2 regions of the Streptomyces sp. NPDC050423 genome follow, and region 2 is predicted to be linked to the other one. Evidence: riboswitches for the same ligand, from Rfam matches in the RefSeq annotation. Region 2 holds a riboswitch; the other holds the start of a gene.
What was found. Region 2 has a riboswitch for cobalamin ahead of AB0I52_RS15975 (iron ABC transporter permease). Riboswitches for the same ligand answer to the same signal wherever they lie in the genome.
Positions count from the first base shown of each region.

Region 1: linked by a shared signal. The riboswitch ahead of AB0I52_RS26980 (ABC transporter substrate-binding protein) and the one ahead of AB0I52_RS15975 (iron ABC transporter permease) in region 2 are both predicted to bind cobalamin.

Region 1 is NZ_JBFAJY010000042.1:65,876-73,315, reverse strand. Features, by position in the region: gene AB0I52_RS26990 (acyl carrier protein) at 172-432, shown strand; gene AB0I52_RS26985 (beta-ketoacyl-[acyl-carrier-protein] synthase family protein) at 429-1,652, shown strand; cobalamin riboswitch at 1,740-1,928, shown strand; partial or broken gene AB0I52_RS26980 (ABC transporter substrate-binding protein) at 1,964-2,239, shown strand; partial or broken gene AB0I52_RS26975 (ABC transporter ATP-binding protein) at 2,231-2,413, shown strand; gene AB0I52_RS26970 (PRC and DUF2382 domain-containing protein) at 2,513-3,535, opposite strand; gene AB0I52_RS26965 (IclR family transcriptional regulator) at 3,942-4,742, shown strand; gene AB0I52_RS26960 (OPT/YSL family transporter) at 4,853-6,520, shown strand; gene AB0I52_RS26955 (hypothetical protein) at 6,595-7,440, shown strand, end outside.
Region 2 is NZ_JBFAJY010000018.1:87,974-95,413, reverse strand. Features, by position in the region: gene AB0I52_RS16000 (class 1 isoprenoid biosynthesis enzyme) at 1-60, opposite strand, end outside; gene AB0I52_RS15995 (hypothetical protein) at 438-1,136, shown strand; gene AB0I52_RS15990 (NACHT domain-containing protein) at 1,119-3,245, opposite strand; gene AB0I52_RS15985 (ABC transporter substrate-binding protein) at 3,407-4,438, opposite strand; gene AB0I52_RS15980 (ABC transporter ATP-binding protein) at 4,454-5,236, opposite strand; gene AB0I52_RS15975 (iron ABC transporter permease) at 5,236-6,345, opposite strand; cobalamin riboswitch at 6,447-6,598, opposite strand; gene AB0I52_RS15970 (hypothetical protein) at 6,675-7,440, opposite strand, start outside.

The sequences.
Region 1 (7,440 bases), on a different contig from region 2:
GCACCGCGGCCGTGTTGTCGCGGTGGTGTCCGGGGACACGGGGCCACGGAGGCGAATCGGTTCGCCGCAAGGCGTAACTGGACGGACGCTGCTCAGTTACTCCGGCGTCGGGGCGGTGAGAGGCACCGCCCCGGGCACCCCCGCCGGACGGGCATGATGGAGAGGAAGACCATGAGCGCGATTCACCCCACGATCACCGAGGTACTCAGCCGTACCTTCAGGGTGCCTGTGGCCGAGATTCTCCCGGAATCCACGATGGACAGCCTGGACATGGACTCCCTGGCAGTCGCCGAGTTCGCCGTCGTCATGAGGGAGGCCCTCGGCGTCGAGCTGGACCCGAGCACCCTGCACAGGGACACCAGCCTCGCCGGGCTCACGGAGTTCCTCCGGGCGTCGGCCGGCGGCGAGGCACCGGTGAGCGCCGCCCGATGAAGACGCCCGCCATCGCCGTCACCGGCCTGGGAATGATCACCCCGGCCGGCAACGACACCGAGTCCACCTGGGACGGCGTGTGCGCCGGGGTCAGCCCGGCCCGCACCGTCCCCGCACTCGCAGGGTGCGCGATCGACTTCGCCTGCACGGTCGACGGCATGGACCTGGACGCCGCGATCGGTCGCCGTACGGCCTTCCGCATGGGCAGGTACGCCAAATTCGCCGTACTCGCCGCGCGGGAGGCGGTCGCCGACGCGGGACTCGACCCGGGCGGCTGGGACGGCAGCCGGGTCGCGGTCGTCGTCGGCACCAGCAGCGGCGGCTCCGCCGGTCTCACCGACCAGGCGCTGGTGCTGGAACGGCGCGGACCCGAGGCGACCTCGCCCTCCGGGATCCTGCTCACCATCCCGAACATGCCGGCCGCCGAGATCGCGATCGAGATGGGCGCCACGGGCCCGAGCCTGGCGCCCTGCACCGCCTGTTCGTCCGGGATCACCGCACTGTCCGTGGCCCGGGACCTGCTCGCCACCGGGCAGTGCGATCTGGCGATCGCGGGAGCCACCGAATCGACCCTCTTCCCGATCGCCATGACCGGATTCGCCAGATCCGGCGCGGCCGCCCGCGCGGACGGGGACCTGTCCCGGCTCAGCCGGCCCTTCGCAGCCGACCGGGCCGGGCTCGTCATGGGGGAGGGCGCCGCCGTCATGGTGCTGGAGCGCGCGGCCGACGCCGAGGCCAGGGGCGCCGAGCCGCGCGCGCTGCTCGCGGGCACCGGCGCCACCACCGACGCCCACCACCCCACCAGCCCGCACCCCGACGGCCGGGTCGCCCAGGCCGCCGTCGAGGCCGCGCTGCGCGACGCGGGCTGGCAGGCCGCGGACGTCGAGCACATCAACGCGCACGGCACGGCCACACCGCGCAACGACGCGGCCGAAGCCGCCCTCATCGGCCGGGTCTTCCCGCACCGGCCGCCCGTCACCGCGCCCAAGGGCGTACTGGGCCACTGCATGGGCGCGGCCGGAGCGATCGAGGCGGGGCTGACGATCCTCACCCTCCAGCGCGGAATCATCCCGCCGGTCGCCAACCTGGACGCACCCGCGCCCGGGTTCGACATCGAGTGCGTCACCAAGCAGCCGCTGGTGCTGCCGGTACGGCGTGCCGTCAGTCACTCCTTCGGATTCGGTGGACACAACGCCGTGGTCGCGCTCCTGCGGCCCTAGGAACACCTAGGCCGTTTCCGGCCGGTGGAGCGGTCCGGGACCCGCCCGTTCCACCGGCCGCACCGCCGCTGAGCTGCGAAGAGGTCGTGGTAGCGTGCCTGGGCCAGTCGAACTCCACGTAGGGGTCAGGGAATCCGGTGCGAATCCGGAACTGACGCGCGGCGGTGAGGGGGACGGGCGGGGCCAACGGCCACTGGGAGCCCCATGGGTTCCCGGGAAGGCGTCCCGACCGTGCGAACCCGAGTCCGAAGACCTGCTGGCGCCCGCGGTCCGGCACCGGGTCGCGGAACTCCGTACACCGGGCCCCGCGCATGGGCCCAGAGACGCCGAGGTACTTCGTGCCGCCCATAGGCGGCCCCGTCCGCTCCGCCGCCCTGCTCACGGCCGGAATCGTCCTGCTGACTGCCTGCGGCGGTGGCGGTGACAGCTCCGCAGCCAAGTCCACCGGGGGCGAGGGCTATCCGGTGACCCTGAAGAACTGCGGGCGCACCGTCACCGTGGAAGCCGCCCCGCGCCGGGCCGTCCCGGTCGACCAGGGGTCCACCGAGATCCTCCTCTCACTCGGCCTCGCCGACCGGCTGGCCGCGATGTTCTGCGACCGGATCGTGGTGATGAACGCGGGACGGGTGGTCGCGGGCGGGGTCCCGGCCGAGGTGATCACCCAGGAGCTCATCGCGGAGGTCTACCGGGTCAGGGCCGTCGTGACACCTGACGGCCCCGAGGGGCGGCCCTCGGTGCGCTTTCGCCCGGGGCGGCCCTGAGCCGACACGAGCCCGCGGCACACGAGAGGGCGGACCCCGTTGTGCGGGTCCGCCCCTCGCTCCTGTCCGGTACGCCTGGGACGGCGCGGTGCGCGGGGGTCAGCGGCGCCGTCCCTGACCGAACTCGCCGCCCATGTCCTTGCCGCCGATGTCCTTGCCGTCCTTGGTCATGCCGTCCGCGTAGTCGATCTGCTCCTTGCGCAGTTCCGCGGAGACTTCCTTCTGCTCGGTCACCTTCTTCGTTTCCATCCGCACCCGTTCGACCGGCACGGTCTCCTTCCGCATCGTGGCGCGTTCGGCGTGCAGGGTGACCTCCACATCCTGCTCGTTGATGTCCGAGCGGGCAGCCTTGTCACCGGGCTGGAGCGGCTCGCGCACGACGCGTACCTCTTCGTGCGTCACGGGCACGGTCCGGGTGACGTTCTCGGTGACGACGTACTTGTGCAGCCGGGCCTTGCCGCTCTCGTACTCCTCGGTGCCGATGCTCAGCTGCTCCTCGGAGCGGATGAGTTCCTCCTTGCCGCTCAGGTCGGCGGAGGCGGACCGTTCGGCGCCCGTTCCGGCTCCGACCAGCGGACGGGCCGTACCGGAGGTCTCGGCGTCCCGGTGCTTGCCCGTGCCGGCGCCCGCCGTACCGGCGGTGCCGGTCGTCGCCTTGCGCTCGGCTGCGGCGTTGGCGCCCATGGTCCCGGCTCCTACCCCGGCGGCCGCACCCGCTCCGGCCGCGCCCATGGTTCCGGTCCCGGAAGTGGTCGGGGTACCGGTGCCGGCGGAACGGTCGCCGAGCTTGCCGCCGGTGTTCCTGGTCAGTCCGTAGTGCCGGTAGAGCTCCTCCTCCTCGGAGACGGAGAGATGAGCGTCCGCGTCCACCCGGGGGGCTTCCTTGACGCGGTCCTTCGGATGGGAGATGTGCAGGTCGGAGCCCACGCGACGGGCTCCGGCGAGAGGCACGAAACTCTCCTTCATACCGAACAGGCCGGTCTTCACCGTGATCCAGTCCGGTCGGCCGGTGTTGTCGTCGACATACACCCGCCCCACGTTGCCGATCTTCTCGCCCGCGGTGTCGTACACCGTCAGGCCGTCGAGCTCTCCGGAATCCGTGAAACCGTCAGCGGCTCCCATGACCGATTCCTCCTACCCCGGGCGCGTCCTGTAGGTGGGTCCAGCAGGTAAGGCGCGTCCGGATTCCATCGCGCCTCACCCGGATGGACGCTGCAACTTCCCGGCCGGTGGGGGCGGGGTGCCGTACACCCGGCCCGTGGGCGCAGGCCCCGTGCGATGCCGTTGTGGACCGTACAGCCGGGTTAGGCCAATCGAGTGAGGGGCGGGCGACTGCGGCCCGCCCGGCGTGCCACCGTCACGCGGTCTTCCGTGACCGCCCCTGAGCAGGCCGTTCCCGCCGCGAGGCGAATTTCCGGCAAACCCTTGACACCCGTTGGGCCTGGCAGCATCCTTTCGCCAGAAATCGCAACGCCGTTGCGATTTCCGCACCGACAGATGGACGAAGTGGACGAAGGAGGCCCGGCCCATGGCTGAGCGCGGCACGGACACCACTACCCCGGCCCGCGACGGACAGCAGGCCCCCGGAGTGCTGCAGACCGTCGACCGGGCCCTGCTCGTCCTGCTCACGTTCACCGAACAGCGGCCCGAGTGGGGCGTCAGCGAACTGGCCCGCCACCACGGCTGGGACAAGGCGGTCGTCCAGCGCCTGCTCACCACCCTGAGCGCGCGCGGCTTCCTGCTCTGCGACGACGACAGCCGCCGCTACCGCCCCGGCCCGGCCCTGTCCCGGCTGGCCAGGGTCAGCGAGCACAGCGGAGTGCTGTCCTCGATCTCCCGGCCGATACTCGCCCGGCTGCTCCGCGAGACCGGCGAGAGCATCGTCCTCAACGTCCCGCACGGTGGCAGTTACCGCTGCGAAGCCGCCGTCGACGGCACCGGACCCGTCCGCTACACGGCGATCATCGGCGCCGTCATGCCCGGTCACGCCGGAGCGTCCGGGCACACCATCTTCGCGTACCACCCCGAACGCGAGATCCGGCAGATGTTCGGCGCCACCGGGCTGACGCGCTTCAACGACCGCACCATCACCGACCTGGACGCCCTGCTCACCTGCTACGCACAGGTCCGCGCCGACGGGTACTGCATCAGCCACGGCGAGTACGACGAGGCCGTCACCGCGGTCTCCGCGCCGGTCTTCCAGGGCGACGGCGTCCCCGCCTCGCTCACCGTCATCGGCCCGTCCCACCGCGTGGACCGGGCCGCCGACACCCTCGTGACGCTGGTACGCGCCGGAGCGGCGGAGATCACCGCCGCCCTCGGCGGCTGAACCGGCCCCCGCCCCGCCCGCGGCCGCCCGTAATGCCGCGCGCCCCGGCTCCGCCCTGCCGCGGAGACCCGGACATGCCTCCCAGCCCTGCAAACCGAAGGGGGTGCCCCATGGCGCACCACGTCTCCGCGCCGCACCCTGCCCCGCCGCCGTCCGCCCCCGACGAGCCCCGGTCGCACCCCAGGGTCATGGAACCCGTGCTGCTGGTGATCCTGGTGGTGCTCTCCGCCGTGGGAGCCGTCATCGGCATCGACCTGGTCTCCAAGCTGGGCATCTCCGCCAACACCTCGGTCGTCGGCGCACTCGTCGCCATGCTCATCGGCCGCATCCCCCTGGGCTTCCTGCGCCGGATGCGGTCCGTGCACCGGCAGAACCTCGCCCAGAGCGCGATCTCCGCCGCCACCTTCGCCTCCGCGAACGCCCTGCTGACATCCGTCGCCGTGCCGTACGTCTTCGGGCGCACGGACCTGGTGTGGCCGATGCTCGCGGGCGCGTTCATCGGGCTCGTCGTGGACGCCTGGGTGCTCTACCGCGCCTTCGGCTCCCGGCTGCTGCCCGCCGACGCGGCCTGGCCGCCCGGCACCGCGGCCGCCGAGACCATCAAGGCCGGCGACCGGGGAGGACGCCGGGCCCTGATCCTCGCGGGCGGCACCGCCGTCGGCCTCGCCGGCACACTCTTCAGCCTGCCGCTCTCCGCCGCCGGGGTCGCCTTCCTGGGCAACGTCTGGGCGCTGATGATGTTCGGCATCGGACTGATGCTGCGCCAGTACGGCCCGGACCTCTTCCACACCGATCTGGGCGCCGGATACATCCCGCACGGCGTCATGGTCGGCGCCGGCGTCGTGGCACTCGGCCAGGCCGTGCACCTGCTGCTCGGCCGTCGCGAGCGCAAACGAACCGCGGCCGTCGAGGAGACCCCGAGCGCCGTGCCCGTCCAGGAGACGGACCCGAGCACCGCGTACACCGTCGACGAACGCGCACTGCGGCTCTCCCTGATCCGCGGCTACGCGCTCTTCACCGGGGGCGCCGTGATCCTCGCCGTGCTCGGCGGGCTGATCGGTGACATGAGCCCGCTCGGCCTCGTCGGCTGGGTGCTGTTCGCCGCCTTCGCCGCACTCGTGCACGAACTGATCGTCGGCCTCGCCGCCATGCAGTCCGGCTGGTTCCCGTCCTTCGCCGTCACGCTGATCTTCCTCATCCTCGGCCTCGCCATAGGCATCCCGTCGGTGCCGCTCGCGCTGCTGGTGGGGTATGTCTCCGCCACCGGCCCGGCCTTCGCCGACATGGGGTACGACCTCAAGGCCGGCTGGCTGCTGCGGCGCGAGCACCGCCCCTGGGACCCCTTCGAGCGCGAGGGCCGCCGCCAGCAGTTCCTGGCCGCCCTCATCGGTTTCGCTGTCGCCCTCGCCGTCGTCGCCCTCGCCTGGCGCTCGTACTTCGGGCAGGGGCTCATCCCGCCCGTCGCCAAGGTGTACGCCGACACCATCAAGAGCGGGCTCAGCGACCCGGACGCGGTCCGCACCATGCTCCTGTGGGCCATCCCCGGTGCCGCCATCCAGCTGATCGGCGGCACCCGCCGACAGATGGGCGTCATGCTCGCCACCGGCCTCCTCATCCTCACCCCGCAGGCCTGCTGGCTGGTCCTCGGCGCCCTCGTCGTCAGGGTCGGCTACCGCAAGCTGCGCGGCCCGGCGGCCGACGAGGAACTCAACCTGGTGGGCGCCGGACTGATCGCAGGCAGCTCGCTCGGCGACTCGGCCCAGATCCTCAAGACCTGACGCCCCGCCACCCTCTGAACCACCGCCCGTACCACCGCACCACTCAGCACCACCCGCACGGCAAGGAGACCCCCATGGACATGTACAGCAGGCTCGAACCGCGTCCCGAGTACCTCAGCTTCGAACTCGCCCTGGCCGCCCGCAAGCTCGTCGAGGAGGTCATGCTCGTCAAGCGCGGCGAGCACGTCGTCCTCACCGGCGACACGAGCAGCGACCGCCGGGTCATCGAGGCCACCGCGCAGGCCGTCGCCGCCGCCGGCGCGCACCCCGTCGTCGTCTGGTACGAGACGCTGCCCGGCGCCTCCATGGAACCGCCCCGGCCCGTCGCCGGAGCCATCGCCGACGCCGACGTGTGGATCGAGTTCGCCGTCTCGTACCTGATGCACTCCGACGCGTTCCGCACCGCCATGGCGAACGGCTGCCGCTACACCAACCTCACCGCGATGGACGTCCAGATGCTGGTCGCCACCGTCGGCCGCCCCGACTTCCAGGGCGTCATACGCCTCGGCAGGGCCCTCGTCGCCCTCCTGGAGACAGCGGACGAGGTCCGGATCACCTCCGCCAACGGCACCGACCTGGTGGGCCGCAACGGCGACCGGCCGATCAACCTGCGGGGCAAGCCCGCCGAGAAGCCCGGCGAGACGGTCATGCTGTCCGGCCAGATCTCCTGGAACCCCCTCGAAGAGACCCAGGAAGGCGTGCTCGTCTTCGACGGAGCCCTGTGGCCGCCGGACGAGATCGGCCTGCTGCGCTCCCCGGTCCGCTGCACCGTCGAGAAGGGTGTCGTCACCAAGATCGAGGGCGACGCCGACGCGGACACCTTCCGCCGCTGGATGGAGTCCTTCGACGACCCGAACATGTTCCGCGTCGCGCACTGGTCGCTCGGCTTCAACCCCGGCGTGCTCGCCCCGACCGGCCGC
Region 2 (7,440 bases):
CGCGTCGCTGACCGTACGCTCGACAAGCGGAAGCACGCTGCGGTCGAAGGCGCGCAGCACTCGCCGAGAGTCAGTGCGGACGAACCTCAGAAGCGAACCCCACCCCCTCGCTGAGACGGCGCACCGTAAGACCGCCACCGCATCACGTTGTACCTCACGTTTCGCGTCCCCCATTCAAGAAGGCTTACCGCACTCCGCCCGGCATAGTCCATCGCCGGCTGCGCATCCACAGCATGGGGTGTTCGGGGTGACACGGCGTGGCATTCGGGTACGTTCTATTGGAGGAGCACGGGGGCCGGGATGGGCGGGCGGACGTGAACACTTCAGCCGGGGCAGCCACATCGTCCGAACCGTCGGACCGGCAGTTCGGGACGCCGCGCCCCGACCTGCAAGTGCCCCTGTACCCGGCGGGCTCGCGGTTCGCTGGGTTGGCCAGAATGACCCTGGTGCGGCTGCGAACTCCCCGATTCGCCGAGGCGCAGGCTGCGAACCGCTGGGGCCTGCTGGTTCTGGCGCTGCTCTGGGCGGGGCAGTTCGTGGTTGCGCCCTCGGCACGTTCCTACCTGGGCTGGACGCTGGTGGTGCTGTTGCTGTGGCTGCTGACCCGTGTGTACACATTGAGCAGGATCGAGCAGCGTCAACGCCTCTACGAGCAGCAGTGGTTGGCAGCGCAGACTGCGGTCCTGCGGGACACCTGGTTCGAGGTCGTGCGGTTCACGGCCCATCGTCGGTACGGTCCAGACCTCGACCGCTGGGACGAGTCGAAGTACGAACTGACCTGCTCCCATGATGTACGTGAACTCCTGGCCCGCCAAGAGTCCGAGCGGGGGGCAGGCCCGTCCTCAAAAGTCACCATCGAGTTCACGTTCCCCCTGCCCGAGTGCCAGTACGCGGCCCTGGCCCTTGCGCATGCGGATCTGGCAGGGATTGAGACGGTCGTCACCGGGCGACGCTCGCGCTCCGGAGGCGTTCGCTTCCCGCACGCCGCCTACCACGCCGCGGCACCCCACGGGCGGCGCGACAGAGCTCGACCGAGTCGCAGCACTTTCTGGGTGCTCGGCGTACCTGTGCTCTCCATGGCCGCTCCCGACACCGCATCCGCCACGCAGGCCGACTCGTCAGTCGGCGCCCGGTGAGCCCGGCGACGCCGGAGAGGGAGCGGTACGGCCTGCCGCCAGGCGGTGCTGCAGGGTAGCGTGCCGGAACTGGTAGTGCGCACCCGTCGAGCGCAGGACGCCGAGCTTGTGAGCGTCGTCGAGAAACGCGACCAGATGCCAAGGAGTGTGGGCGCGCCAGGCCAGCCACCAGCGGGCCGTGAGGAAGCGGCCCCATGCGCTCGTCGCCAGCACGACCATGCCGAGACCGCCCCCGGACAGCAACGCGCCAACAAGGGCCCCCATGACGCCCTGCACCAACGGGGACACCGAGAAGACCAGGTCATAGCGCGCCTCGTCGCTCCCGGCCGTGGCGAGGAAGCCACCCACGACCAGACCCGCCACCGATCCGAGCAGCCAGACGTACAGCACCGCGTTGCGATCGTCCAGCAGGGAGCGACGCGGCGTGATTTCGTGCTTCGGCTCCGTGGGCCGGGTGAATCGGCGGGCCGTGGAGAAGACGAGGCCGAAGGCGAGGCCTGCGGTCAACCCGAACGTGGGTGAGTACAGCAGCGTCGCGATGAGCCCGCCGGTGACGAGGCCGATCAGACCGAAGCCGAGATCGATGAGCAGTGGACGCACCAGCAGTTGGTTCTGCTGTCGGACGCGGCGCGGTGCGAAGCGCCGTGGTGGTTGCGCTCTCACCAGGCCGAGCAGGGGACTGAACACCATGCCGACCGCGGCGCCGAACAGGGCTCCGAACGCCGGGCGTCCGAAGAGGCCGAAGACCAGCAGGCCGAGCAGACAACAGCTCGCCGTGCCGATCACCGCGGGGACTACGACAAACGCGTAGCGGGGCACCCCGGCGAGCGCACGCAGCGCCCACCAGTTGAGATCGGCTGCGCCGTGTTCGCCGCCGCGGCGTCGGGAGTCAAGGCAGCCTGCGAGGAACGACAGGTATCTCTTCGCCTCGGGTGCCGGCCAGTCGCGGGAGGGGCGGGCCGGATTGCCTTCGTAGGCGCCCACCGGCGGCGACTCGAATACGACCGGGACGAACATGTCGAGGAGATGCTCCTCGATCTGCTCGCTCGCTTCGAACCGGGCCCCATCGAGGAGCTCTTCCGGGGCACTGCCCCGGGGCTGGTACGTGGCGCGAGCCAGGAAGAGCATCAGTGGCCGGGACAGGGTGGTGGCCAACGGGCCTGCGGCATCCTCACGCAGGCTGCGCAGGACGGGCTGCCAGCGGTCCAGATCGTCGGCGTCGGGGAAGTGGGACTCCAGGTACGTGACCGTGTCCTCGGGCAGCAGCGGCAGCAGACGCACCGTCCGACTGTCCAGGAAGGGTTCCTCGGCAGTCGTCGCCTGGAACTCAGCCGAGCAACAGGTCAGGACGGTGTCCGCCGGCAGGTGGGTGTTGTCGCGTAGCGTCCTGATCACCTGGGCGCGTGTCTCGGGCGGCAGCTCATCGAGTCCGTCGAGAATCGGCAGCAGCCGGCGGTGGAGGAACAGTTCCATGGCCGAGCCCTGGCCGTACTTGGTCGTGTCGTTGAGGAACCGGTAGTCCTCCGTGACGCGCCGCACCATCCAGTCCTGAAAGCTCACCGCCGGGTCCCAGGTGGACAGCTGGAGCAGCACCGGCACACGCTGCGGGTCGGCTCTACCGCACAGCGCCAGCGTAAGGGCGACGCACAGCCCAGTTTTTCCGGAGCCCACGTCGCCCACGATGACCAGGCGGGAGGGTTGGGCAAGGTAGTCGTCGATCAAGGTGTCGAGTGTGCCGTGTCGCGTCAGGGGACTGGTGTCCCCTGCGAGAGCAGCACGGGAGCGCGGATCATGGACGGTGTCCCAGCGGACGGGGATGCGGTCGACCACGAGATACTGCTTGCGCCGACCTGCCTCAGTGGTCCAGTGGCGCTCCACCGCGTGGTTCAACGCCACGGCGGCGGCGTCAAGTTGAGCGCCCTCGCTGGGTACGGCGTTCCACGCCCAGGTACGTCCGATGATGGCTTTGGCCGGGGAGGCGACCAGGATCGTCCCGCCGATCCCCAGAGCCGCCGTCACCGGCTCGAAGCCGAACTGGACCACCGCCCAGACGACCGCTCCGACCCCCGTCAGCCAGAGAGCCAAGATCCATCGCTCTCTGTTCGTCATGGAATCATGAAATCTCAACTCGACTGAATCGTCTATAGGATGGACGGTCTCCAGTGGTCAGAGCCTCGCATGTACCGACCCCACCAGCTCGGGTACCGGCTCACGGTCAAGGCCCGGTCGGCCCCCTGGTAGCGAGGCCGGCGGGCAGGCGCTGCCGCAGGTCAGCGTGGGGCCTTCCGCAGAGCTGCCGCAAGTGAGGCGACGGCTGCGGGATTGCGCGGACTCTCGACGAGGTCCACGTAGTCGAGGACGACGATGCGGTCGTTCTTGATCGCCGACACATTGGCCAGCGGCGGGTAGGACTTCAGGAACTTCCGCTTCCGGTCTGCGCTGGTGTCCCCGTAGTTGTTGATGACGATCACCTCGGGATCCCGCTCGACGACCGTTTCCCATCCCACTGTTGTCCACGTGTCCTTGAGGTCCTTCATGACGTGATCGCCGCCGGCCCTGGTGATGATGTCGTGCGGTCCGGCGTAGGCACCCGAGGTCAGAGGCTTGTCCCGGCCGTCGTCGTAGAGGAACACCCTCGGCCGGTCGGCGCCCTTCAGGGCAGTCGCCTGCGCCTGGGCCACCTCCTTCCGGAACCGTGCGACCAGGGATTCGGCACGCTTCTCGACGTCGAAGATCTTCCCCAGGTTCCGGAGATCGGTGTAGAGCGCGTCGAGTGGCGGCATCACTCCTCGCGCCTTCCCCTGCCCGTTGCGGCACGACTCGCTCAACAGGTAGGAGTCGATGCCCACCTTCTTCAGGGCTGCCGGGGTGAATCCGTCCCCCTCGTTGAAGCCGTAGTTCCAGCCCGCGAAGACCAGATCGGCGCGTGCGTCGAGGACGAGTTCCTTGTTGATCGTCTCCTTGGACAGCCAGGCGGTCTTCTCGTAGCCGTCCTTCCAGGGGACGGACGTCGGATCGCCCTTGTCGTCGGGCATCACGTAGCCCGCCATGTGGTCATCGAGTTCCAGGGCGAACATGATCTCGGTGATACCGACGTCGTTGGTGACCACGCGCTGCGGGGCCTTGTCGTAGGTCTTCTTCTCACCGCAGTTCTCGACGGTCACCGGGTAGTGGCCCCCGGCCGCAGGTGCGCTCTTGTCGTCGTTTCCGCCCTGTGGGGTGATCTCGGCGCCGCAGCCGCTGAGGGCCGTGGCAGCGGTGAGGGCGAGGCAGAGTGCGGCAGGACGTATCAGGCTGGGCATGGTGGCAGTGCTTCCTTAGGAAGGGGTGACGGGGAGGAGGCGGTCGAAGATCAGCTGTACGGCGCCGGTCTCCGGGTGCGGTACTCGATGCGCCCGGACGCCGAATACCTCAGCCAGGAGCTCAGGGGTGAGTACGTCGTACGGGGCGCCTGACGCGACGATCCGGCCCCTGTCGATGACATGGAGAACGTCGCAATGGACGGCGGCGAGATTGAGGTCGTGCAACGCCGTGAGCACGGTCAGTCCGCTGGCACGCACCAGGGCCAGCACTTCCAGCTGCTGGGCGATGTCCAGGTGGTTGGTGGGCTCGTCGAGCACCAGCGCCCGTGGCTGCTGCGCCATGGCGCGGGCAATCAGGACCCGCTGCTTCTCGCCTCCGGACAGGGTCAGGAAGCCTCGGTCGGCCAGGTGGCCGGCCCCTACCTCCGCCAGCGCCGCCTCGCACGTACGCCGGTCCTCCTCGGACGCACGCGTCGTCGGCCCCTGGTGGGGCATCCTTCCCATCGCCACGATCTCAGCGACGGTGAAGTCGAACTCGTAGGTCGACTCCTGGGGAAGCGCGGCCAGCCGGCGGGCACTCTCACGCGGACTCAGGGCGTACAGGTCCTCACCGCCGATCCGGACGGTTCCGGCAACGGGGCTCAGGGCCCGGTAGACACAGCGCAACAGGGTTGACTTCCCACTGCCGTTGGGCCCCACCAGGCCGACGAGCTGAGCGTCGCCCGCCCGCAGCGTGATCTCCTCCACCAGACGCGCGCCGGCGATCTCGACCGTCAGTGCGTCGATATCGATCCGCATCACGCGCCCCCGAAGGTGTAGGAGCGGCGGCGCATCAGCAGGACGAAGCACGGCACGCCGATCATCGCGGTCAGCACGCCGACCGGCAGTTCGGCCGGGGCGAGCAGCACGCGCGAGAGGATGTCCACCCAGATCAGCAGGACGGCCCCCGCGAGCGGTGCGACGGCCAGCAGACGGCGGTGATCCGCGCCGACCAGCATGCGTGCGGCGTGCGGGATCATCAGGCCGACGAAGCCGATCGCGCCACTCACCGCGACCAGGGCCCCTGTGACCGCGGCGGAGACCAGGAACAGCTCCTTGCGCAGCCTCCCCGCGTCCACTCCCAGCGCGGCGGCTGTCTCGTCGCCCATCGCCAGGGCATTGAGCCGGCGCGCCGACCACCCGAGGTGGGCGAGGCCGCCGATCGTGGCGCCCGCGGCAATCGGTACGGAGGACCAGGTGGCACCCCCGAGACTGCCCAGCATCCACATCATCGCGGAGCGGGCGGCCTCGCCCCGCTCCGCGGCGAACACCATGAACGTCGTGATGGCCGAGAAACCGTAGTACATGGCCGTGCCCGTCAGGACCAGTCGCAGCGGAGTCAGTCCGCGAGCGGTGCGGGCGACCGCGTATACGAGCATCATCGCGAGGAGTGCGGAGAGGAAGGCTGCCGTGGACAGGGCCCAGATGCCGAGCGCACCGAAGACTCCGAAGATGAGTACGGCGTTGGCACCGACGGCCGCGCCGGAGGAGATACCGAGGACGAACGGGTCGGCCAGGGCGTTGCGGACCATGGCCTGCACCGCGACGCCGATCGCGGACAGGCCGGCCCCGACGACCGCGGCCAGCACGGCTCGTGGAAAGCGCAGCTCCCACACGATGGTGTACCCGGGGACGTCGCCAGGAGCGATCTGCTGTCCCGTCAGACCGGCCCAGAGGTAGCGCGACGCCTCTCCCCAGGAGATCCCTGAGGCACCGATTCCGGCGCCGCAGACAAGGGAGAGAGGCAGCAGGACACACAGAGTGATCACCAGCAGGGACAGGGGTACGCGCCGGGGAGGGGCGGGCCCGCCACCGGCACGCGCCGCGCGCGAGGGCGGGGCAGGTATGCGTTCGAGGGGAGTGACCACGATCGGATCGCTTTCACCTCAGGCCGTGCACCTGCACGATCGAAGGAGCGGCCCGGACGCGAAGCGCCCTGTGCAGCGCCTCTCGCAGTCCACGGCGAATTGACAGGAGCTTTCACCGCCGCGGGTAATCGGGCTCGCGGAGCCATGAGGAGGGCTCCGCCTACCGTTGCGGGTCAGCGCCGGAATTCGACCGGACTTCCCCCGTGGGGCGTGAGCAGCTTACGGGTACCGCACGGCGCCCTCCTCCTCGCCCCTGCGCCCCGATCGCCCCTGAGCGGTCCCTGACCCGGCCGGAGAAGCCCCTGACCGGGGCACCACACGGGCGACGGCTACCTCACCGACCTGACGGTCCCGGCACGGGGCACCAGCTGCCCCACCGTGCCGTCCTGACCGCTCGGCGGATCGGAGGGCGATGACCGGGCGGGCCGTGGGTCTTCCCAGGAGGCCGCGCACAGGGACTCGGCCACGGCAGCCGTGTAACGGGCGGCGGTGAGCCAGTACATGGCGAAGCCGTCGGTGTCGGCGGGGAGGAGGCGGCCGAAGAGGTCGCGATCGCGTTGGGCCGCAGAGGCGCACAGCGCGGTCAGGAGCCCGGCGGCCGTGTGGAGGCCCGCGCGGCTGATGCGGCGGGTCTCGGCGGTGACGTCACCGAGCATGCCGAGGGCGGCCCGGCCCGCCGGAACCGTCTGTTCGACCCGGCGCTCCAGCAGGAACAGGGGCGAGTGCGCGCCGGACCCTCCGGGCTGTGGCGGGGCGAGGTGGACGGTGGCGGCCGGGTCCGGGAGGTCGGCGCGGCGCAGGCGGTCGAAGCCGAGGTCGATCGTGCCCTCGCCGGTGGGGTGCGAGCAGGCGAGGAGAGTGAGCCGGGGGTGAAGGGCGGGCACCAGGCGGCCGATGATCCTCAGCCGGGTCCCCGGCGCCGTGGCCAGCAGCATCAGGTTGTCGCGGTGGGCCAGCGCCGGATCGTCGTCGGCGACGGTGAGCCGGACGGCAACGCCTCCCTCGCACAGCGCGAGCAGGCAGGTGCCGCCGGACTCCCTCACGGCGCCGATGAGTTCGACGTCCAGGAAGAGCAGGTCGCTGCCACCGCCGTCC